2 linked regions of the Niveibacterium microcysteis genome follow. The protein of the gene in region 2 binds, or shares a complex with, the protein of the main gene of each other region. Links are inferred from orthologs where the notes say so. Each region holds a gene or a part of one and is shown on either strand. Other genes may lie near its edges. The genes, in order: secY and secA.

Evidence for each region.
Region 1: the proteins of secA (region 2) and secY are in contact, whole or in part, in a crystal structure (PDB 3DIN), measured with the Thermotoga maritima proteins. The link is inferred for Niveibacterium microcysteis from one-to-one orthologs. Residues at the interface, in WP_004082002.1 of Thermotoga maritima: Glu261, Ala262, Arg263, Lys300, Ala301, Arg302, Thr303, Ile304, Ile305, Leu323, Tyr324, Asp325, Pro326, Val329, Ser330, Tyr333, Ile336, Lys340, Phe345, Val349, Glu363, Phe364, Tyr374, Ser375, Gly376, Gly377, Glu393, Ile395, Thr482, Ser483; in WP_004081795.1 of Thermotoga maritima: Glu108, Gly109, Glu110, Glu111, Ala236, Glu237, Arg238, Arg239, Ile240, Thr241, Ile242, Gln243, Tyr244, Ala245, Arg246, Arg247, Val248, Thr249, Gly250, Arg251, Arg252, Val253, Tyr254, Gly256, Ala257, Ser258, Thr259, Tyr260, Leu261, Pro262.

The regions. Positions count from the first base shown.
Region 1 is NZ_CP071060.1:732,116-741,178, forward strand. The notes cover bases 6,003-8,921. They hold secY (preprotein translocase subunit SecY), read left to right. Parts: upstream 6,003-6,754; coding sequence 6,755-8,089; downstream 8,090-8,921. Other genes in these bases: rpsE (30S ribosomal protein S5), read left to right, coding at 6,003-6,118; rpmD (50S ribosomal protein L30), read left to right, coding at 6,122-6,304; rplO (50S ribosomal protein L15), read left to right, coding at 6,305-6,739; infA (translation initiation factor IF-1), read left to right, coding at 8,092-8,310; rpmJ (50S ribosomal protein L36), read left to right, coding at 8,333-8,446. Outside these bases: rplB (50S ribosomal protein L2), read left to right, coding at 1-249; rpsS (30S ribosomal protein S19), read left to right, coding at 260-535; rplV (50S ribosomal protein L22), read left to right, coding at 545-874; rpsC (30S ribosomal protein S3), read left to right, coding at 884-1,717; rplP (50S ribosomal protein L16), read left to right, coding at 1,686-2,102; rpmC (50S ribosomal protein L29), read left to right, coding at 2,105-2,299; rpsQ (30S ribosomal protein S17), read left to right, coding at 2,296-2,556; rplN (50S ribosomal protein L14), read left to right, coding at 2,706-3,074; rplX (50S ribosomal protein L24), read left to right, coding at 3,084-3,401; rplE (50S ribosomal protein L5), read left to right, coding at 3,411-3,950; rpsN (30S ribosomal protein S14), read left to right, coding at 3,958-4,263; rpsH (30S ribosomal protein S8), read left to right, coding at 4,276-4,671; rplF (50S ribosomal protein L6), read left to right, coding at 4,683-5,216; rplR (50S ribosomal protein L18), read left to right, coding at 5,229-5,582; more of rpsE, read left to right, coding at 5,594-6,002; more of rpsK, read left to right, coding at 8,922-9,063. UniProt on the Escherichia coli protein: The central subunit of the protein translocation channel SecYEG. Consists of two halves formed by TMs 1-5 and 6-10.
Region 2 is NZ_CP071060.1:3,675,151-3,688,196, forward strand. The notes cover bases 4,886-8,140. They hold secA (preprotein translocase subunit SecA), read right to left. Parts: upstream 7,816-8,140; coding sequence 5,086-7,815; downstream 4,886-5,085. Other genes in these bases: JY500_RS16665 (HDOD domain-containing protein), read right to left, coding at 4,886-4,968; JY500_RS16675 (DciA family protein), read left to right, coding at 7,894-8,140. Outside these bases: Co2+/Mg2+ efflux protein ApaG, read left to right, coding at 1-376; JY500_RS16655 (diguanylate cyclase domain-containing protein), read right to left, coding at 410-2,206; bifunctional glutamate N-acetyltransferase/amino-acid acetyltransferase ArgJ, read right to left, coding at 2,221-3,462; more of JY500_RS16665, read right to left, coding at 3,523-4,885; more of JY500_RS16675, read left to right, coding at 8,141-8,349; JY500_RS16680 (hypothetical protein), read right to left, coding at 8,350-8,538; lpxC (UDP-3-O-acyl-N-acetylglucosamine deacetylase), read right to left, coding at 8,542-9,462; cell division protein FtsZ, read right to left, coding at 9,613-10,752; cell division protein FtsA, read right to left, coding at 10,913-12,142; JY500_RS16700 (cell division protein FtsQ/DivIB), read right to left, coding at 12,139-12,864; JY500_RS16705 (D-alanine--D-alanine ligase), read right to left, coding at 12,956-13,046. UniProt on the Escherichia coli protein: Required for protein export, interacts with the SecYEG preprotein conducting channel.

The sequences.
Region 1 (9,063 bases), 2.9 Mb from region 2 along the record:
GAAGTCGGCAACGAAGAGAACAGCCTCCGCAAGATCGGTAAGGCTGGTGCTCAGCGTTGGCGTGGCATCCGTCCGACGGTGCGTGGTACCGCGATGAACCCGATCGATCACCCGCATGGTGGTGGTGAAGGTAAGACCGGTGAGGGTCGCGTGCCTGTCAGCCCGTGGGGTACCCCGGCCAAGGGTTACCGTACTCGCTCGAACAAGCGCACGGACACCATGATTGTCCAGCGTCGGCACAAGCGCTAAGAGGTAAGAAATGGCTCGTTCTATCAAGAAAGGCCCCTTCGTCGATGCGCACCTTCTCAAGAAGGTCGATGCCGTTCGGGGTTCCAATGACAAGCGTCCGATCAAGACCTGGTCGCGTCGTTCGACCGTGCTGCCCGAATTTGTCGGCTTCACGATCGCGGTGCACAACGGTCGTCAGCATATTCCGGTGTATGTCACCGAGAACATGGTCGGTCACAAGCTCGGCGAATTTGCGCTGACCCGTACGTTCAAGGGTCACGCCGCCAGCAAGAAGGCGAAGAAGTAAGGAGCGACGATGGAAACCAAAGCAATTCTGCGCGGCGTCCGTCTCTCCGCCCAAAAGGGTCGGCTGGTGGCTGACCTGGTGCGCGGCAAGAAAGTCGACCAAGCCCTGAATACTCTGACGTTCTGCCCGAAGAAGGGCGCCAAGATCGTCAAGAAGGTGCTCGAGTCGGCGATCGCGAATGCGGAGCATAACGACGGCGCTGATATCGACACTCTCAAGGTGACGAGCATCTACGTCGAACAGGGTACGTCGCTCAAGCGCTTCACGGCGCGTGCAAAGGGACGCGGTAACCGCATCCTCAAGCCGACTTGCCACATCTACGTGACTGTCGGCGAGTAAGGAGCACACATGGGACAGAAGATTCATCCGACTGGCTTCCGCCTCTCGGTGACGCGTAACTGGACTTCGCGCTGGTTCGCAAACAGCCAGAACTTCTCGGGGATGCTTCTCGAGGACCTGCAGGTTCGCGAGCATCTGAAGAAGAAGCTGGGTCACGCTTCGGTTGGCCGTGTGCTGATCGAGCGTCCGGCGAAAACCGCCCGTATCACCGTTTACAGCGCCCGTCCGGGCGTTGTGATCGGCAAGAAGGGCGAGGATATCGAGCAGCTGAAGGCTGATCTGCAGAAGATCCTGAAGGTGCCTGTACACGTCAGCATCGAAGAGATCCGCAAGCCGGAAGTCGACGCCAAGCTGATCGCCGACTCGATCGCGCAGCAGCTTGAAAAGCGGATCATGTTCCGCCGCGCGATGAAGCGTGCGATGCAAAACGCCATGCGTCTGGGTGCCCAGGGCATCAAGATCATGAGCTCGGGCCGTCTGAACGGTGCCGAAATTGCACGTACCGAGTGGTATCGCGAAGGTCGTGTGCCGCTGCATACGCTGCGCGCCGATATCGACTACGGCACCTCGGAAGCCAAGACGACCTACGGGATCATTGGCATCAAGGTGTGGGTCTACAAGGGTGACACCCTCGGCCGTGGCGAACAGCCTGCGGTCGTCGAGGCTCCGGAAGGTGAAAACCGCCGTCCTCGCCGCGGTGCCAAAGAAGGTGATGCGAAGCCGGGCGCTCGTCGTCCGGCCCGCCGTGCAAACGGCGATGGGGCGGCTGACAAGGCCGGTGCCAAGCGCGTAAACAAAGCAGGAGCGAACAATGCTGCAGCCGGCGAGAAGGAAGTATCGTAAGGAGCAGAAGGGCCGCAACACCGGCGTTGCGACCCGCGGCACCAAGGTCAGCTTCGGCGAGTACGGCCTGAAGGCGATCGGACGTGGCCGTTTGACTGCTCGCCAGATTGAGTCGGCGCGTCGTGCAATGACGCGTCACATCAAGCGTGGCGGCCGTATCTGGATCCGTATTTTCCCGGACAAGCCCATTTCGCAGAAACCGGCTGAAGTCCGTATGGGTAACGGCAAGGGTAATCCGGAGTACTGGGTCGCTGAGATTCAGCCGGGTAAAGTGCTGTATGAAATGGATGGCGTTGATGAGACGCTCGCCCGTGAAGCCTTCCGCCTCGCCGCGGCCAAGCTTCCGATCGAGACGGTTTTCGTTGCTCGCCAGGTGGGGCAATAAAGATGAAAGCCAGCGAACTCAGGGCGAAAGAGCCCTCTGAGCTGAACAAGGAGTTGCTTGATCTGTTGAAGGCGCAGTTTTCGCTGCGTATGCAACTGGCAACTCAGCAGCTGAACAACCACGCCCAACTGGGTAACGTGCGTCGCGATATCGCTCGCGTTCGTACGATTCTTCGCGAGAAGGGAGCCGCAAAATGACTGATGCCATCAAGCGGACTTTGAGCGGCCGTGTTGTCAGCGACAAGATGGAACGTACGGTCACCGTGCTGATCGAGCGTCGTGTTAAGCACCCGCTCTACGACAAGGTGATTATTCGTTCGAAGAAGTACCACGCCGACGTTGATGCCGGTGTTGCCGCTGAAGGCGACCTGGTTGAGATCGAGGAGTGTGCGCCGGTCTCCAAGACGAAGGCGTGGCGCGTGACGCGAGTGCTCGAAAAGGCTCGCGTAATTTAATACTTGCGGAACCCGCCGGGGCTCTGCTAGAATCTCGCGCTTCACCGATTGGCGTTCGGGTGGTTTCATCCGGACGCCAATCTGTTTCCACCCGAACGGGTTCCAAGACTGACTGCCGCTCACGCGGCGGATTAAGTTGGAGTTAAGCAATGATCCAAATGCAGACCATTCTGGACGTGGCCGATAACACCGGCGCGCGTTCGGTTATGTGCATCAAGGTGCTCGGCGGCTCCAAGCGCCGCTACGCTGGTGTCGGTGACATCATCAAAGTGAGCATCAAGGATGCCGCGCCGCGCGGTCGCGTGAAGAAGGGCGACGTTTATAGCGCCGTGGTGGTTCGTACCGCCAAGGGTGTTCGTCGTCCGGACGGCTCGCTGATCAAGTTCGATACGAACGCTGCGGTGCTGCTCAACAACAAGCTCGAGCCGATCGGTACGCGCATCTTCGGGCCGGTTACGCGCGAGTTGCGTACCGAGCGTTTCATGAAGATCGTCTCGCTCGCGCCGGAAGTGCTGTAAGGGCCGAATATGGACAAGATCCGCAAGGGTGACGAGGTCGTAATCCTCGTCGGAAAAGACAAGGGCAAGCGCGGTTCCGTGCTGGTCCGCGTGGACGATCAGCATGTTGTGGTCGAGGGCGTGAATCGTGTGAAAAAGCACGTTCGTCCGAATCCGGTGCGTGGCCAGGTGGGTGGGATTGTCGAAAAGGAAATGCCGATCGACATCTCCAACATCGCGCTCTTCAATCCTGCGACCCAGAAGGGTGATCGCGTTGGCTTCCGCGTCCTTGAGGACGGCCGCAAGGTTCGTTTCTTCAAGTCGAACGGCGAGCTGGTCGATCGTTAAGGAGTGGTGATGGCACGCCTGCAAGAGTTTTACAAATCGACCGTTGTTGGTGAGCTGACGAACAAGTTCGGCTACAAGTCGGTGATGGAAGTCCCCCGTATCACGAAGATCACCCTGAACATGGGTGTCGGTGAAGCGGTCGGCGACAAGAAGGTGCTCGACAATGCTGTGGGTGATCTGCTGAAGATTGCCGGCCAGAAGCCTGTAACCACCAAGTCGAAGAAGTCGATCGCCGGCTTCAAGATTCGTGATGGTTATCCGATCGGCTGCATGGTGACCCTGCGCGGTCCGCGGATGTTCGAATTCCTGGATCGTTTGGTGACGATCGCGATGCCGCGTATTCGCGACTTCCGCGGCATTGTCGCCAAGGGCTTTGATGGTCGTGGCAACTACAACCTCGGTGTGAAAGAGCAAATCATTTTCCCCGAGATTGAGTACGACAAGATCGACGCGCTGCGCGGTCTGAACATCAGCATCACCACGACTGCCAAGACGGACGACGAAGCGCGCGCGCTGCTCGCGGCGTTCAAGTTCCCGTTCAAGAATTGAGGGTGTTATGGCGAAACTCGCTCTGATCAACCGTGAAGATAAGCGCGCCAAAACGGTCGCAAAGTTCGCGGCAAAGCGCGCCGAACTCGTCGCGAAGATCAATGACAGCAAGCTGACAGACGAAGAGCGCGCAGCTGCGCGCCAGAAGCTTCAGTCGCTGCCGCGCAACGCGTCGCCGTCCCGTCAGCGCAATCGTTGCGCGCTGACCGGTCGTCCGCGCGGTGTGTTCCGCAAATTCGGTCTGTGCCGTAACAAGCTGCGTGAGATTGCTTTCCGCGGCGAAGTTCCGGGTATGACCAAGGCCAGCTGGTAAGGAGACGGAAGAATGAGTATGTCCGATCCGGTCGCCGATATGCTGACGCGCATTCGCAATGCGCAGTCGTCGCAGAAGGCATCTGTCTCTATGCCGACGTCCAAGCTTAAGGTGGCTATCGCTGAAGTCCTGAAGGACGAAGGCTATATCGACGGTTTCGTGGTTCGTGGTGAAGGTGGTCAGCGTGAGCTGGACATCTCGCTCAAGTACTACGCAGGCCGCCCGGTTATCGAGCGCATTGAGCGCGTGAGCCGTCCTGGACTTCGTATTTACCGTGGTAGCAACAACCTGCCGAAGGTCATGAACGGCCTTGGTGTTGCCATTGTCTCGACGCCGCGTGGCGTCATGACCGATCGCAAGGCACGCGCTTCCAATGTGGGCGGCGAAGTGCTCTGCATCGTGGCCTAAGGAGGGGTGCGATGTCTCGTGTAGCAAAGAACCCCGTGGTGCTGCCGCAAGGTGTTGAGGTGGCGCTGGCTGCAGGTGAAGTGTCGGTTAAGGGCCCGCTGGGTTCGCTGAAGCAGAAGCTGCATCCGTCGGTGACGGTGGAGCGTGACGGCGACAAGCTGGTCTGCAAGGCGGTTGCCGGTGCTGATCTGGGCAACGCGCTGTCGGGTACGACCCGCGCGCTGGTGGCGAACATGGTGAATGGCGTGACCAAGGGTTTCGAGCGCAAGCTCAACCTGGTTGGCGTCGGTTACCGTGCTCAGGCTCAAGGCGACAAGCTCAACCTGACGCTGGGCTTCTCGCACCCGGTCGTTCACCAGATGCCGGTCGGCATCAAGGTCGAAACGCCGACTCAGACCGAAATCCTGATCAAGGGTATCGATAAGCAATTGGTTGGTCAGGTTGCCGCTGAAGTGCGCGCGTACCGCTCGCCTGAGCCCTATAAGGGCAAGGGTGTTCGTTATGCCGACGAGGTGGTGGTCCTGAAGGAAACCAAGAAGAAGTAAGGGCGGAAGATCATGAACAAAAAGGAAACGCGTCTGCGTCGGGCTCGCAAAACCCGCGCCGTGATTGCCGAAAAGAAGGCGGTTCGCCTCACTGTGTTCCGCTCCAATTGCCATATCTACGCCCAAGTCATCTCGGGCTGTGGTTCGAAGGTTCTCGCGGCGGCATCGACCGTCGAGGCCGACGTCCGCAAGGATCTGTCGAACGGCGGGAACGCCGCGGCAGCTGCCGTAGTGGGCAAGCTTATTGCCGAGCGCGCCAAGGCCGCCGGTATCGAAGCGGTTGCGTTTGACCGTGCCGGGTTTAAGTACCACGGCCGCGTCAAGGCGCTTGCTGAGGCGGCCCGCGAAGGCGGCCTCAAGTTCTGAGCGGGGACGTCATGGCTAAGCAACAGACGAAAAAAGCACAGGCTGGTGAAGAGCGCGATGATGGCCTGCGCGAAAAGATGGTGTCGATCAACCGGGTCACCAAGGTGGTCAAGGGTGGTCGCATCCTCGGTTTCGCAGCGCTCACGGTGGTTGGCGATGGCGACGGTGGTATCGGAATGGGCAAGGGCAAGTCCCGCGAAGTTCCGGTCGCTGTCCAGAAAGCCATGGAAGAGGCGCGCCGCAAGCTGTTCAAGGTTTCTCTGAAGAACGGCACGCTGCAGCACCAGATCATCGGCAAGCATGGCGCATCGGTAGTTCTGATGCAGCCGGCGCCGACCGGTACCGGCATCATCGCGGGCGGCGCAATGCGCGCAGTCTTCGAAGTGATGGGCGTGACCGACGTGATCTGCAAGTGCCTCGGCTCGACCAACCCGTACAACGTCGTGCGTGCAACGCTCAACGGTCTTTCGGCAATCAATACGCCGGCTGAGATCGCTGCGAAGCGCGGACTGACCGTCGAACAGATCCTGGGGTAAGTCATGGCTGACAAGACGATTCGTGTCACGCTCGTGAAGAGCCTGATCGGCACCAAGCAAGACCACCGCGCCACCGTGCGTGGCCTTGGTCTGCGCCGTATCAATTCCACGGTTCAACTTGAGGACACGCCGGCGGTGCGCGGCATGGTTCGCAAAGTTGCGTACCTGGTGAAGTGCGAGGGCTAAATGGAACTGAATAACCTTAAGCCGGGCGCTGGTTCCAAGCATGCTAAGAAGCGTGTCGGGCGCGGCATTGGTAGTGGTTTGGGCAAGACCTGCGGTCGCGGCCACAAGGGGCAGAAGTCCCGTGCTGGCGGCTTCCACAAGGTTGGCTTCGAAGGCGGTCAAATGCCTTTGCAGCGTCGCCTGCCGAAGCGTGGCTTCAATTCGCTGACTGCGGCTCGCAACGCTGAAGTCCGCCTTTCCGAGATCAACAAGCTGGAAGCGGCTGAAATCGATCTGCTGGTGCTGAAGAGCGCCGGCCTGATCGCTGGCGACGCGCTGTCCGCGAAGGTGATTCTGTCGGGTGAAATCGGTCGCAAGGTCGTTCTGCGTGGCGTTGGTGCCACCAAGGGCGCGAAGGCTGCGATCGAGGCTGCCGGCGGCAGCGTGGCCGAGTAAAGCCAGGACGCAATGGTGGCGAATCCTTCGGCAACACTCGGCAAGACCGGCAAGTTCGGCGATCTGAAGCGGCGGCTTTGGTTCCTGCTGGGTGCGTTGATCGTTTATCGGATCGGCGCGCATATCCCAGTTCCTGGAATCGACCCCGTCAGACTCGCCGAGCTGTTTCAGTCGCAGAAGGGCGGAATCCTGGGCGTGTTCAACCTGTTCTCAGGTGGCGCGCTGTCTCGCTTTACGATCTTCGCGCTGGGGATCATGCCGTACATTTCGGCATCGATCATCATGCAGCTGCTTTCCGTTGCGTCGCCGCAGCTTGAGCAGTTGAAGAAAGAAGGCGAGTCCGGGCGTCGCAAGATCACGCAGTACACCCGCTACGGCACTGTTGCGCTGGCGCTGTTTCAGGCGTTCGGCATTTCGGTGGCGCTTGAAGCGCAAGCGGGCTTGGTGCTGGATCCGGGTTTGACGTTCCGTTTCGTGACGATTACGACGTTGGTGACCGGCACGATGTTCCTGATGTGGCTGGGTGAGCAGATCACTGAGCGTGGTCTGGGCAACGGGATCTCGTTGATCATCTTTGCGGGTATCGCAGCGGGACTGCCGAATTCGGTTGGTGGCCTGTTCGAACTGGTACGGACCGGGGCAATGCATCCCGTTTCGGCGCTGTTCATCTGCGCGCTCGTTGCGGTGGTGACGGCGGTGGTCGTGTTCGTTGAGCGCGGCCAGCGCAAGATCCTGGTGAACTACGCGAAGCGTCAAGTCGGCAACCGTGTTTACGGCGGTCAGAGTTCGCACCTGCCGTTGAAGTTGAACATGGCTGGCGTGATTCCGCCGATCTTTGCTTCGTCGATCATTCTCTTTCCGGCAACGCTGGGGCAGTGGTTCGGCGGTGCGAGCGAGTCGCCGGTGGCGCGTTTCGTCAAGGACCTTGCCGCTACGCTGTCACCGGGGCAGCCGGTCTACGTGCTGCTGTACGCATCGGCGATCGTGTTCTTCTGCTTCTTCTATACGGCGCTCGTCTTCAATTCGAAGGAGACGGCCGACAATCTGAAGAAGAGTGGCGCGTTCGTTCCGGGGATTCGTCCGGGTGAACAGACGGCTCGGTATATCGACAAGATTCTGACGCGGCTCACGCTGGCTGGCGCTGTGTATATCACGGTCGTTTGCCTGATTCCTGAGTTCCTGATTCTGAATTGGCACGTGCCGTTCTACTTCGGTGGAACATCGCTGCTGATTATCGTGGTCGTCACGATGGACTTCATGTCCCAGGTTCAGGCCTACATCATGTCGCACCAATACGAGAGCCTTCTCAAGAAGGCGAACTTCAAGGGTGCAGGGCTGCCGACCAAGTAGGGATGAGCAAGGAAGACGTCATTGAGATGTTGGGCGAGGTCGTCGAGACCTTGCCGAACGCGACGTTCAAGGTAAAGCTCGAAAACGGGCACGTCGTGTTGGGCCATATCTCCGGAAAGATGCGGATGCATTACATCCGTATCCTTCCCGGCGACAGGGTCACAGTACAACTTACGCCCTACGATCTGACCAAAGGTCGCATCGTCTTCCGGGCCAAATAGTTTTGGAAATTAGGAGCGAAACATGAGAGTTCAGGCTTCGGTCAAGCCGATTTGTCGGAAGTGCAAGGTCATCCGTCGCAAAGGTGTGGTGCGTGTGATCTGCGAAGATCCGCGTCACAAGCAGCGCCAGGGCTGATGCCCCGCGCTTTCGGTACAACACGTTTAGCGTATTTGGGGTAACAGCATGGCCCGTATCGCTGGGGTTAACATCCCGAACCACAAGCACTCGGAAATCGCACTCACGTCGATTTTCGGTATCGGTCGCACTCGCGCACAGAAGATCTGTGATGCCGCGGGCGTGGCGCGCACGACCAAGGTCAAGGATCTGACCGAAGCTGAGATGGATCGGCTTCGCGACGAGGTCGGCAAGTTCACCGTCGAAGGCGACCTGCGTCGCGAAGTGACGATGAACATCAAGCGTCTGATGGACTTGGGCTGCTATCGCGGCGTTCGTCATCGTCGCGGTCTGCCGCTCCGGGGTCAGCGCACCCGTACCAACGCCCGTACCCGCAAGGGTCCGCGCAAGCCGATCGCCGGCAAGAAATAATCAGGGGCTAAGTAATGGCTAAGACCGCTGCGAAGGTTCGCAAAAAAGTCAAAAAGAACGTGGCTGAGGGCATTGCCCACGTCCACGCGTCTTTCAACAACACGATCATCACGATCACCGACCGTCAGGGCAATGCCCTGTCGTGGGCGACCGCCGGTGGCGCAGGCTTCAAGGGCTCCCGCAAGAGCACCCCGTTTGCTGCGCAG
Region 2 (13,046 bases):
AGCAAAGTCGCCAGCGATTACCGTGTCCGCGCAAGCGCAATACATCGAAGAGCAGTCAGACGCGGAGGCGGGCCGTTTCGTCTTTGCCTACAAGGTGACGATCGAGAACACAGGCGATACGCCGGCACAGTTGGTCAGCCGTCACTGGGTGATCACCGATGCCGCAGGGCATGTGCAGGAAGTAAGAGGCATCGGCGTAATCGGCGAACAGCCCCGGCTCGCTCCGGGCGAAGCCTTCGAGTACACCAGCGGCTGCGCCATTGCGACCGCGGTCGGCACGATGCGAGGCGCCTATCAGATGGTGGCGGAAGACGGCACACAGTTCGAAGCCGAGATTCCGGAATTCGTGCTCGCCGCGCCCGGCATGCTTCACTGAACGCGGCCGCGGCCCTAACCGCGCCGCATGGCCTCAGGCGAGGCGCAACGTGGCTATCGCGTGCAGCGACTCGGGCGCCGTCTCGTCGCCGATCAGACGAACGACCACAGGCACGCCGGCCGACTCCGCCGCCGCCGCAACGGCCGCCACGGCGCGGCGGTGCAGGTCGTCTCCTGCGGCGGAGACGCTGACGTAGTGCAAGGCACTGCCAAGCAAGGTTTCAATTCTCAAACGCACCGGGTCCGACACCCGCAGAGCGCAGCGCAAACCGCGCGCAATCAGATCCGACAGCGCTTCAGGACGCACCATGCCTGCGTCGAACTCGAGGACCAGCGTTGCGCCCACCGCGCCAATGCGCGCCACGACGCCACGACAGGCCGTTACGAAGCGAGGGTCGCTGAGACTGGACCGCGCAGGCGCCATCGCCCACACACCGCCTGCGGCGCCCTCCGCAGCCACCGCGAGGCGCTCAAGCAACTGAAGATCCGCATCCAGCGCCAAACCAGCATCCGGCGCCACAAGGTCCGGCAGCAGAACATCACGCGCCTGGTCTCGCGACCACGCCGCGGCGTGCAGGCGTCGGGTCCAGATCTGGCCGTCCGCACCGACGAGCACGTCCCAGTGGGCCCCAAGCGCACCCTCGGCCATGGCAGCACGCCAGCTCGCCTCCGCCGCGTCCTGCTGCGCCACCAACTCATCGAACTCAGGTGCGGCGAAGCGGAAGCAGTTCTTACCCGCATTCTTCGCGCGGTACATGGCCACATCGGCAATCGCAACCAGGGCGTCGTCCTCGCCGTCATGCGGATACACGGCAACGCCGATGCTGGCCGCTACGCGCAACAGATGATCGCCGTATTCGATGACCTCGGTGGCACAGGCCACCAGCTTGTAGGCCAAGCGTGCCGCCGCGAGCGGATCGGCCAGCTCGTCGGCGATGACCACGAATTCGTCGCCGCCCAGGCGCGCAACGGTATCGCTCTCGCGCACCGCGGCAACGAGACGGCTTGCCACCGTGCGCAGCACCTGGTCACCCGCAGCGTGGCCATGCTGATCGTTGACCGGCTTGAAGTTGTCCAGATCGATGAAAAACAACGCGAAGCCAGCCCGGTTGCGCCGCGCCTTGGCTTGAATGGCGTTGAGCGCCTGACGGAAGCCCGTCCGCGTAAGAAGGCCGGTGAGCTCATCGATGCCGGCCAGCGAGCGGCTTTGCGCATGCGCCTCGCTTTGCGCGGCGGTCTGGCGCACGAGTTCAGCGCGCGCCTCGGCGAGCAGGGCAGTCTGCCGGCTGATGTCCTCGCGCAAGCGATTGCTGCGCCGGCTCGCGACGACGCCGACCACCAGCACCGAGATCAATACCGCAAGCGCGATCCAGACCGCCATCGGCTGGCGATCGACGGCCTGCCGCGCCACCGCGATACCGGACTTGATCGGCATCGCGCCCGGCTCGGCGGCGTATAGCTTGGGGTCGCCGGCGATGACCCAGACCTCGCGGTTGAATTCCTCAAGCGGCAGCAGCTGATCCGTCGACACGCTCTTCTCGGCGCCTCGGTGGATGATGAAGTTCAGCTGCGTCGCCTCTTCTGCAATCGGCACATCAAAATACACGCCGAAGTCAGTGGTGCCGGCCGGCTTCAGCGGCTCGGTCCAGCGGGTGTCCTCGCCAAGGTTGTGCCCCTCACCCCAGACATGAAGCCCCCAACCGTTGTAGAGGCCATCCGCGCGGTGGAAGTGAATCCGCGCAAACCCTTGCGGCGCCACCGCCCACGCGGGAACGGACGCGCCCAATACCGCCAGCACCAGCGCTAGCCAGGCAAGAAATCTGAGTGGCATTGGGCGTCGTGACATCAGGAGCGGTAGTCAGCGTTGATCTTCACGTAGTCGTAAGAGAAGTCGCAGGTCCAGACCGTAGCCGCCGCGGGGCCGCGGGCGAGATCGATACGCACGGTGATCTCTTGCGATTTCATGATACGTGCACCGTCGGCCTCGCGATAGGCCGCCGCGCGGCCGCCCAGCTCAGCAACGAGGACCTCGCCGGCAGCATCGCCCAGCCAGACGCGCAGTCGATCGACATCGAGGTCCGCAACGCCGGCGTAGCCGATTGCCGCCAGGATGCGGCCGAGATTCGGGTCGGAGGCAAAAAAGGCGGTTTTGACCAACGGTGAATGCGCAACGGCGTAGGCGACCTTGCGGCATTCCTCCCGGTTCGCGCCGCCCGCAACCGCGATGGTCATGAACTTGGTGGCGCCCTCGCCATCGCGCACGATCGCCTGAGCCAGCCACACCGCCACCTCGATCACGGCAGAACGCAGCGCGGCATAGTCGGCGGAGGCCGCGTCAGTGATTTCTGCGGCGCCGGCCGCCCCGGTAGCGATCAGGATGAAGGAATCGTTGGTGGAGGTGTCGCCATCGACGGTGATGCTGTTAAAGGACAGATCCGCCGCCTCACGCACCAACTGCTGCAACAACGCTTGCGAGACAGCCGCATCGGTCGCCATGAAGCCGAGCATAGTCGCCATGTTTGGCTTGATCATGCCGGCGCCCTTGCTGATGCCGGTAATCGTCACCGTCTTGCCGCCCAACTCGATGCGCCGGGACGTGGCCTTCGCGATCGTATCGGTCGTCATGATACCGTGCGCAGCGTCATGCCAGCCATCGGCACGCAAGTCAGACTGCGCAGCCGGCAGCCCGGCCACCAGGCGATCCATCGGCAGATGCTCAAGGATCACGCCAGTCGAGAACGGCAGTACCGACGTCGCCGCAATACCCAGGCGCGAGGCGACCGCCTCACAGGTTGCGCGCGCGTTCTGCAAACCCAGCGCGCCGGTACCCGCATTCGCGATACCCGTGTTGATGACCAAGGCGCGAATCGCCGAGCCCGCCTCCAGGTGAGCCTGGCAGACCTGAACCGGTGCCGCGCAGAAACGGTTCTGCGTGAACACGCCGGCAGCGCGGCTGCCTTCCGCCAATTCGATCAGGGTCAGGTCGCGACGATCTGCCTTGCGGATACCTGCCTGCGCGACGCCCAGTCGGACGCCGGCGACCGGCAGCAGTTCAGAGGCGATGGGCGGATTCAGGCAAACAGGCATGGCGGCTCCAGGCAGTTAAGGCCGCGACAGGGCGGCCGATCAGCCTGCAAGTTTAACGGATCAGGCACGTGCCCCCCGAGCCGCTACGTGTTCGAAGCCCATCGACGCCTGCTGCACGAAATGCAGCACCCCAGTCGCATCCTCTTCGGACAGCACCGCATCCGCCTTGATGCGATCTGCGTAGAACGCGCCGATCGTCCGACCATGCACCACGATTGGGGCGATAACGAACGGTGGCACGCCCCCGGCACGAGTCAGACGCTCGAGGCGCACCGGCGCCTCGAAGGCATTGGCAACGACGAAACTCTGCTGGCGCGCCACCACGGTATTGACCAGCTCGCCGGGGCTGCCATCGAGCGCAAACTGAAATGCCCGCACCAGCGCATCAGCGCCGGGCCCCAAGCCGGCCTTGCCAACCAGGTGCTGGCGATCCGGTGTCAGCATCGCAAACAGGGCGCGATCCATGCCGATACCGCGGAAGATCCCCTCCAGCGCCAGCGTCAGCACGTCGTTCAAATTCGGTTTGCCCGCGATCAGCATCGAAAGGTCGCGCAGGATCTTGAGTTGCAACAAGGGGTTCGGACCGCTCGAATCCTCATCTTCCTGCACCGTCACGGCGCCGCCGCTGCGCGGCAGAGGAATCAGTCGCGCCGCCTCATGCGCCCCGTAGTTCACCGCAGCCTGCGCAGCGGCAACGGCGTTATCGGTGATCAGCGGCAGGATTTCGTCCAGGGGCCGGTCGAGATGCTTCGAGATCTGGTCGAGCACCTGTCTTGTGGCGGGCGCCTCCCAGCCTCCCTCGGCCTGCCGCGCGAGCGAGTGTGCCAGCGCAACCGATTTCTCGCGGTCCCCGCCCCGCTCGCCTTGTTCGATGACACTGGTCAGCAAGCCGCCCAAACGCCAGTCCTTCACCAAGCCCAAGGTAATCTGGCGCAGTCGATAGCCCAGCACGTTCTGCTCGGCCACTTCGGCGGGCACGCCGGTTGACAGCGTGCTGTCGAGCGACTGGGCCGCCTCATCGCCGAAGCACCAGAAGGCCATCTCGCCTACACGGGCGAGCAAGGCGGAAATGAAGACTTCTTCCGGGTTCGGGTCTGCCTTCAGCGCGGCCAGGGTGCGGGCTTGAACCGCAGCATGAAAGGCGCGCGCCATCTCGGTCACGACGCGCTCCCGCACGCCGCCGCGCAGCAAGGCGTCGATCAGCACGAGCGACAGCGCCATGTTGGCGACCGCGTCAAAACCAAGTACCACAAGGGCGCGGCTGACCGTGCTGATGTGGGCGCGCGAGGGATTGAAGTACGCGCTGTTGGCGAGCTTGAGCACCTTGGTCGTCAGCGCGGCGTCCTGCAGGATGATCGAAGCCAGCGCCGAGGCCGACGCCTTCTCGTCGTCCGCGACTTCGCGGATCGAGTCCACGGTGCGCCCGAACGCCGGCATGTCGCGTTCGCGTATGCGCGCGACAAAGCCCTGGGCCCCAAGGCGGCGAGCGTCCTGCAGCGTGGTCACGATGGCTGGCTCCTACATGTCACAAACCCTTAACGGCAGCGAAACCAGCAAGCTGTAGCGCATGAAAGCAAAACGCCGGCACTCGGCCGGCGTTTTCTGGGGACGGAAGACAGCCGATCAGCTGAGCTTGCCGTGGCAGTGCTTGAACTTCTTGCCCGACCCGCACGGGCACGCATCGTTGCGGCCCACCTTGACGCCACCTTGAGCCGGCATCGGCCGCGCCTCGCTGCTGGCGTCCGCAGCCGCCAGCGCTTCGTCGTAGTCCGCGTGGTGGTACTGGACATTGTCGACCGGCGCCGGTTGCGGCTCGGCCTCTTCCAGTTGTTCCTCGGAGCGGATCTGCACCGTCATCAGCAGGCGCGTCACTTCGATTCGAACGGTGGAGAGCAGGCTTTCGAACAACTCGAAGGATTCGCGCTTGTACTCCTGCTTCGGATTCTTCTGCGCGTAACCGCGCAGATGGATGCCCTGCCGCAGGTGGTCGAGCGAAGCCAGATGCTCGCGCCAGTGAGTATCGAGGCTGTTGAGCATCACGTTGCGCTCAAAGCCGCGCCACGCTTCCGGATTGACCGGCGCGATCTTCTCGGCGTAGGCCGCATCGGCCGCTTCAATGATCTTGCGCAGCAAGTCGTCGTCCGACAGGCTCTGGTCGTCCTTGCTCCACTGTGCAACCGGCAGCTTGAGCTGGAATTCACCTTCCAAGGCACGCTCGAAGCCCGGCAGATCCCACTGCTCCTCGACGCTCTCGGCCGGCACGTAAGTGCGGAACAGGTCGTGCAGCACGCCCTGGCGCATCGCCGTGATGGTCTCGCCGATTTCGTTTGCTTCAAGCAGTTCGTTGCGCTGCAGGTAGATGACCTTGCGCTGATCGTTCGCTACGTCGTCGTACTCCAGCAATTGCTTGCGGATATCGAAGTTGCGCTGTTCAACCTTGCGCTGGGCGGACTCGAGCGAACGCGTAACGATGCCCGCCTCGATCGCCTCGCCTTCCGGCATCTTCAACCGCACCATGATCGCGTTGAGGCGATCGCCGGCGAAGATCTTCATCAGCGGATCTTCCAGCGACAGGTAGAAGCGGGATGCACCCGGGTCACCCTGGCGGCCGGAACGGCCACGCAACTGATTGTCGATACGCCGCGACTCGTGACGCTCGGTGCCGATGATCTTCAGGCCGCCGGCCGCGATCACCTTCTCGTGCAGCACCTTCCACTCGGCGCGCAGCGCGTCAATCTTTGCCGCTTTTTCCTCTTCCGGCACCGATGCGTCTTCGCGCAGCAGGGCGATCTGCTTCTCGACGTTACCGCCAAGGACGATGTCGGTACCGCGGCCTGCCATGTTGGTCGCGATCGTTATCACGCCCGGGCGGCCCGCCTGCACGATGATCTCGGCCTCTTTGGCGTGCTGCTTGGCGTTGAGCACCTGATGCGGCAGCTTCTGCGCATCGAGCAGGTGCGACAGCAGCTCGGAGTTCTCGATCGAGGTCGTGCCGACCAGCACTGGCTGACCGCGCTCGTGGCAATCCTTGATATCGCGGATGATCGCGTCGTACTTTTCCTTGGCGGTGCGATACACCAGATCGTTCGCGTCGATACGGATCATCGGGCGATTGGTCGGGATCACAACTGTTTCAAGGCCGTAGATCTGATGGAATTCGTAGGCCTCGGTGTCCGCCGTACCGGTCATGCCGGAAAGCTTGGCGTACATGCGGAAGTAGTTCTGGAAAGTGATCGACGCGAGGGTCTGGTTCTCAGCGTTGATCTGGACGCCTTCCTTGGCCTCGACCGCCTGGTGCAGACCATCGGACCAACGGCGCCCTGCCATCAGGCGGCCGGTGAACTCATCGACGATCACCACTTCACCGTTCTGCACGACGTAGTGTTGGTCGCGGTGATACAGCGAATGCGCGCGCAACGCTGCGTACAGGTGGTGGATCAGCAGGATGTTTGCCGGGTCGTAAAGGCTTGAGCCTTCGGCCAGCAGGCCCGCCTTTGCCAGCAGCCCTTCGGCGGTCTCATGCCCCTGCTCGGTGAGCAGGACTTGATGTGCCTTCAGGTCGACGGTGTAGTCGCCCGGCACCGTAACGTTCTCGTCCTCGCCCTCCTGCTTCTTCAGCAGCGGCGCGACGGCGTTCATCTTCACATACAGGTCGGTGTGATCGTCGGCCTGACCGGAGATGATCAGCGGCGTACGGGCTTCGTCGATCAGGATCGAGTCAACTTCGTCGACCACCGCGAAGTTCAGGCCACGCTGTACCCGCTCGCCGGTCGAATAGACCATGTTGTCGCGCAGATAGTCGAAGCCGAACTCGTTGTTCGTGCCGTAAGTAATGTCGCAGCTATACGCGGCCTGCTTGGCCTCGTGCGTCATTTGCGACAGGTTGCAGCCGCAGGTCAGCCCGAGGAAGCCGTAGACACGCCCCATCCAGTCCGCATCGCGGCTGGCAAGGTAGTCGTTGACCGTGATGACGTGCACGCCTTTGCCCGACAGCGCGTTCAGGTAGGCCGGCAGGGTCGCCATCAGCGTCTTGCCTTCACCCGTCCGCATTTCGGCGATCTTGCCGTAGTGCAGTACCATGCCGCCGATGAGCTGCACATCGAAATGCCGCATGCCGTGCACCCGCTTGCCAGCTTCGCGCACCACCGCGAAAGCCTCCGGCAAAAGCTTGTCGAGCGATTCGCCGTTTGCGTGGCGTTGCTTGAACTCGTCCGTCTTCGCACGCAGCTGTTCGTCGGTCAATGCCGCGATGCCCGGCTCCAGCGCATTGATGGCGCGCACGGTGGACATGTATTGGCGAACCAGCCGCTCATTCCGGCTGCCGAAGATCTTCTTGAGGAGGCCTGCAATCATGTTGACTCGGGGGTCAGGCGTAAAAGCGGCGATTCTAACACGCGGGGCGCAATGCCCCCGGACGCGGGGGTCAAACGCATGAGCCGACCACCCCGCGCGCGCCTGATTGGCACCCTGGTCGGCGGCGATTCGCCGCTCGCGCGACTGCAGGAACACGCCCGCCAACTCGTACGCCTGCAGCGCCAGCTTGACCTGCAACTGCCTGACTACCTGCAGGGTGCAGTGGCCGTCGCGAACCTGCAGAACGGCGTCCTTGCTCTGCATGTGCAGAACGCAACGGTGGCTGCGCGCCTCAAGATGCTGTTGCCGCGACTTCGCGAGGGCCTCGCGGCGCAAGGCGCTCAGATCGAGGAGATCCGCGTGCGCGTTCGACTGCAGAAGAGTACCGACGCGCGACGGCCGCAGCCGGTACGCGAGATTGATGCGGACGTGCTCGCCGGACTGGAGCACCTGAAAGAACAGTTGAGCGAGCGGTCTCCGCTCGCCGCGCCACTGGCACGGCTGATCGAGCGCGCCGCGCGGCGCCGCTCGTAATCAGAACACCGGCATCAGCACACGCTCAAGCAGGAGCAAGCCAAGAAATACGAGCACCGCTACGAGAGTGAAGCGGGCCAGGTTCTTCGCCAAGCGCAAATAGCCTGCGCGGCCGGTGAACAGGTAGGCGAAGTAGCTCGCAACGCCACCGATCGCAACCAGAACGACGAGCAGCCGTAAGATCAGCACGCCTCAGGCCGCGGCGTGGAGTTCAAAGGCGCGCGAAAGCGAAGCCGGTACATCTTCATCGCGGTCGAAACTCACGATATCCCAGGCAGTCTTGTCTTCGAGCAACGCGCGCAGAACCTGGTTGTTGAGCGCATGGCCGGACTTGTGTGCCGAGTAGGCCGCCAACAAGGGATGGCCCGCGAGGTAGAGATCGCCGATGGCGTCCAGCACCTTGTGCTTGACGAACTCGTCGCCGTAACGCAATCCATCGGCATTCAGGACGCGGTACTCGTCCATCACGATCGCGTTGTCGAGGCTGCCGCCACGAGCGAGGCCCGCGTCGCGCATGTACTCCACCTCGTGCATGAAGCCGAAGGTGCGGGCACGCGAAATCTCCCGCACGTATGAATGCTCCGCAAAATCGACCGAGACCTCGGTGCCGGTTCGATCGATTGCGGGGTGATTGAACTGGATCGAGAACGCAAGGCGAAAGCCTTCATGCGGATCGAGGCGAACCCATTTATCCCCCTCCCTCACCTCAACCGGTTTCAGTACGCGAAGGAACCGCTTCGGAGCACCCTGCTCTTCGATGCCGGCGGACTGGATCAGGAATACAAACGGCGCAGCCGACCCATCCAGGATCGGAATTTCCGGGCCATCTACATCGACATAGGCATTATCGACACCCAAGCCAGCCAACGCGGACATCAAGTGTTCGACAGTACCGATCTTGGCCTCGCCCTGCTGCAAGCCGGAACACAGGCGCGTATCGACGACCGAGTAGGGCGAAGCAGGCAAATCGACCGGCGGATCGAGATCGACCCGGCGAAAGACGATGCCGGTATCCGGTGCTGCCGGGCGCAGGCTGAGCGTTACCTTGATGCCGCTGTGCAGCCCGACACCGGTGGCGGTGACGATGGTCTTCAGCGTGCGTTGTCCGAGCATAGACGGGCTCCGGCAAGAGATTGATCGGAAACGATTTTATCACGCGGGCCGCAGGCGACGATTGACACCCGCTATCGTCAGCATAGGCCACCGATATCCAGAAACGAAAACGCCCCGCCGAGGCGGGGCGTCCGATTCATCATCTGCCGATCAATCCGCTTGCTTGCGCAGAAAGGCCGGAATGTCCAGCGTACCGAAGCCATTGGCGCTCATCGCCTCAACGGTCGAACGGCGGTGCTGGCGACGGATGACCGCCGGCTGTTCCAGATCGGCATAGTTCACTTCGATCCCGACGTTGTCGGTGCCGGTGCGAATCACGTGCATCGGCGGCTTCTGCGCGGCAGCCTTCGCAACGCCAAGACCCGTTGCGACAACGGTCACGCGAATGCGATCTTCCATCGCTTCGTCGAACACGGTGCCGTAGATCACGAATGCGTCGGCATGCGCAAAGGCGCGCACGGTATTCACCGCTTCACGGACTTCGCTCATCTTCAGCGAACGGCTCGCCGAGATGTTGATCAGCACGCCACGCGCGCCCGAGAGTTCAACACCTTCAAGCAGCGGGCAGCAAGCAGCCTGTTCAGCCGCGATGCGGGCGCGATCGATGCCGGCAGCTTCAGCCGAACCCATCATCGCGCGGCCCATTTCGGCCATCACGGTGCGGACGTCCTGGAAGTCGACGTTGACCAGGCCCGGAATGTTGATGATTTCAGCGATGCCGCCGACCGCGTTGCGCAGCACGTTGTCGGCGGAACGGAAGCACTCTTCAACGCTGGCGTCGTCGCCATGCACTTCCATCAGCTTGTCATTCAGCACCACGATCAGGGAGTCGACGTGCTTGGCGAGTTCTTCGATGCCGCTGTCCGCGACACGATTGCGGTTCTCGAAGTCGAACGGCTTGGTCACCACGGCGACCGTCAGCACGCCCATCTCGCGAGCGACTTCTGCGACAACGGGCGCGGCCCCAGTACCGGTGCCACCGCCCATGCCGGCGGTAATGAAGGCCATGTGCGCGCCGGTCAGCGCGTCAGCGATCCGGTCGCGCGCATCCAGCGCCGCTGTACGGCCAGCTTCGGGCTTCGCGCCCGCGCCGAGGCCGGAATCGCCGAGCTGAATCTTGGTGGCAGCGCTGCTGCGCTTGAGAGCCTGGGCGTCGGTATTGGCACACACGAACTCAACCCCTTTGACCCCTTCGCGGATCATGTGGTCGATGGCGTTACCACCCGCACCGCCAATCCCGATCACTTTGATGACGGTTCCGACGGCTTCTTTTTCCCTGATCTCGAACATCTGCCTAGCCTCCTGATTCAGCCCTGGCGCAGGTGGTTTACCCCGCTGTCGGGGAATTTAACAACCACCTAAATATAGTACGCCAATGAAAGTTTACAACTAAATATCGGCGCCATGCCACATGCAATTGCTGCGCCGTGAAATACTTTGGCTCGCGTGCTTAGAAATTGCGCGCAAACCACGCCATAACTCGTTGAAATGACTGCTTCACACTACGTGTTTCGTGCGCGTGCAGCCCCCTGCGCCGTTGCGCTGCCGCCTCGAAAAGCAGGCCCATTGCGGTCGCATACTGCGGGTGGCAAACCATGTCGGCGAGACTGCCCTGGTAATGCGGAATGCCGATGCGCACCGGGGTATGGAAGATCTCCTCGCCCAGTTCCACAACGCCGGCCAGCACCGCCGAGCCGCCCGTCAGCACGAGGCCGGAGGACAGCAGTTCCTCGTAGCCACTGCGACGCAGTTCGGCCTGCACCAGCTCGAACAACTCGGAGACGCGCGGCTCGATCACATCGGCCAAGGCCTGACGCGAGAGCTTGCGCGCAGCGCGCTCGCCAACGCTCGGCACATCAATCATCGCTTCCGGATCAACCAAGGCCGGCATCGCAACGCCGTAGCGGATCTTGATCTCCTCGGCCTCGGCCGTCGGCGTACGCAGCGCCATGGCAATGTCATTGGTAACCTGATCGCCTGCAACTGGGATCACCGCCGTGTGGCGGATCGCGCCTTGCGTGAAGACGGCGATGTCAGTCGTACCGCCGCCGATGTCGACGAGACACACGCCGAGCTCTTTCTCGTCCTCGGTCAGGGTCGCGAAGCTCGATGCGAGCGGCTGCAACACAAGGTCGTTGACCTCGAGGCCGCAGCGGCGCACGCACTTGACGAGGTTTTGCGCCGCGGACACCGCGCCGGTGACGATGTGCACCTTCACTTCGAGGCGCACGCCGCTCATGCCGATCGGTTCGCGCACGCCGTCCTGCCCGTCGATGATGAATTCCTGCGTCAGGATGTGCAGGATCTGCTGGTCCGCCGGGAGCGGCATCGCCTTGGCCGTTTCAATCACACGCTCAACGTCGAGCGGCGTGACCTCGCGATCCTTGATCGGTGTCATGCCGTTCGAGTTGAAGCTGCGGATGTGGCTGCCTGCAATGCCGGTGTAGACATCGCGGATCTTGCAGTTGGCCATCATCTCGACCTCCTGCACGACCTTTGAGATCGCCTCGACGGTGGCTTCGATGTTGACCACGACGCCCTTGCGCAGGCCGCTGGATGGCTGCGACGCGGCGCCGACCACTTCGAAGCGGCCGTCCGGCTTCATCTCGGCGACCAGCGCGGTGATCTTCGAGGTGCCGATGTCGAGGCCGACAATCAGATCCTTGTATTCCTTGCTCATTGTTTTGCCTTGTTGCTGGGGGCCACGGCGACCTGCACCGCAAATCCGGTCGGGTAGCGCAAGTCCGCCACCGTCGCGGGCGCCTGCAGGCGAGTGCGCGCCTGCGGCCAAACTGATACGAACCGCGCCAGGCGTTCGCCAAGCGGGGTGTTAGGCTGATCACGTCCAAGCTCGATCACGAGCCCGTCTTCGAGGCGGATCTGCCAGGCCTGCCGCTGCGAGTAGTTCAGGGCGGCCGGCACGGCGCTGATCGATGCAAGCTGAGACGCGAAGTCGCGATAGCGCTCAAGCACCTGCGACGCGCTCCCCTCGGGTCCGGAGAAGACCGGCAGGTGCGCATTCGTCGCTGCGATGAAGACCTCGCCTTGCTGATTCACCAGGCGCGTATCGCCGTTGTCACCGGCGCGCCAGTAGGCCGCGGCAACATGTTCCTCGAGCTTCACCTCAAGTGTTGCCGGCCACACGCGCCGCACTTCTGCGCGACGCACCCATGGCAGCTTTTCGAACGCGGCACGCGCGTCGTCGAGACTGACACTGAAGAAATTGCCTTTCAGGCCGGAACGAGCCGCGAACTCAAGCTGCGCAGAGGTCACCTGCGACAGCGGTGAAACCACCACGACTTCACGGAAACCGAAGAGAGGCATGGCGAGCGCGGCGCGCATCGCGGCATAGCCGAGCGCGACCGAGGCGAAGAGCAGCAGCGCGTCCGCGATGCCGTTCATCCACTCCGGTCGATGCCAGAGTCCGCGCGGCTCAACAGTGGCGCGCGCGGGGCGCGCCGTCGAGGCGTTGCGGCCAAAGGCGGGTTGGTGCTCAGCCAAGTGCAGCCCCCTTGAGGATTTCGACGCACAAATCTTCGAATGCGATACCCGCAGCGCGCGCGGCCATCGGCACCAGCGAGTGC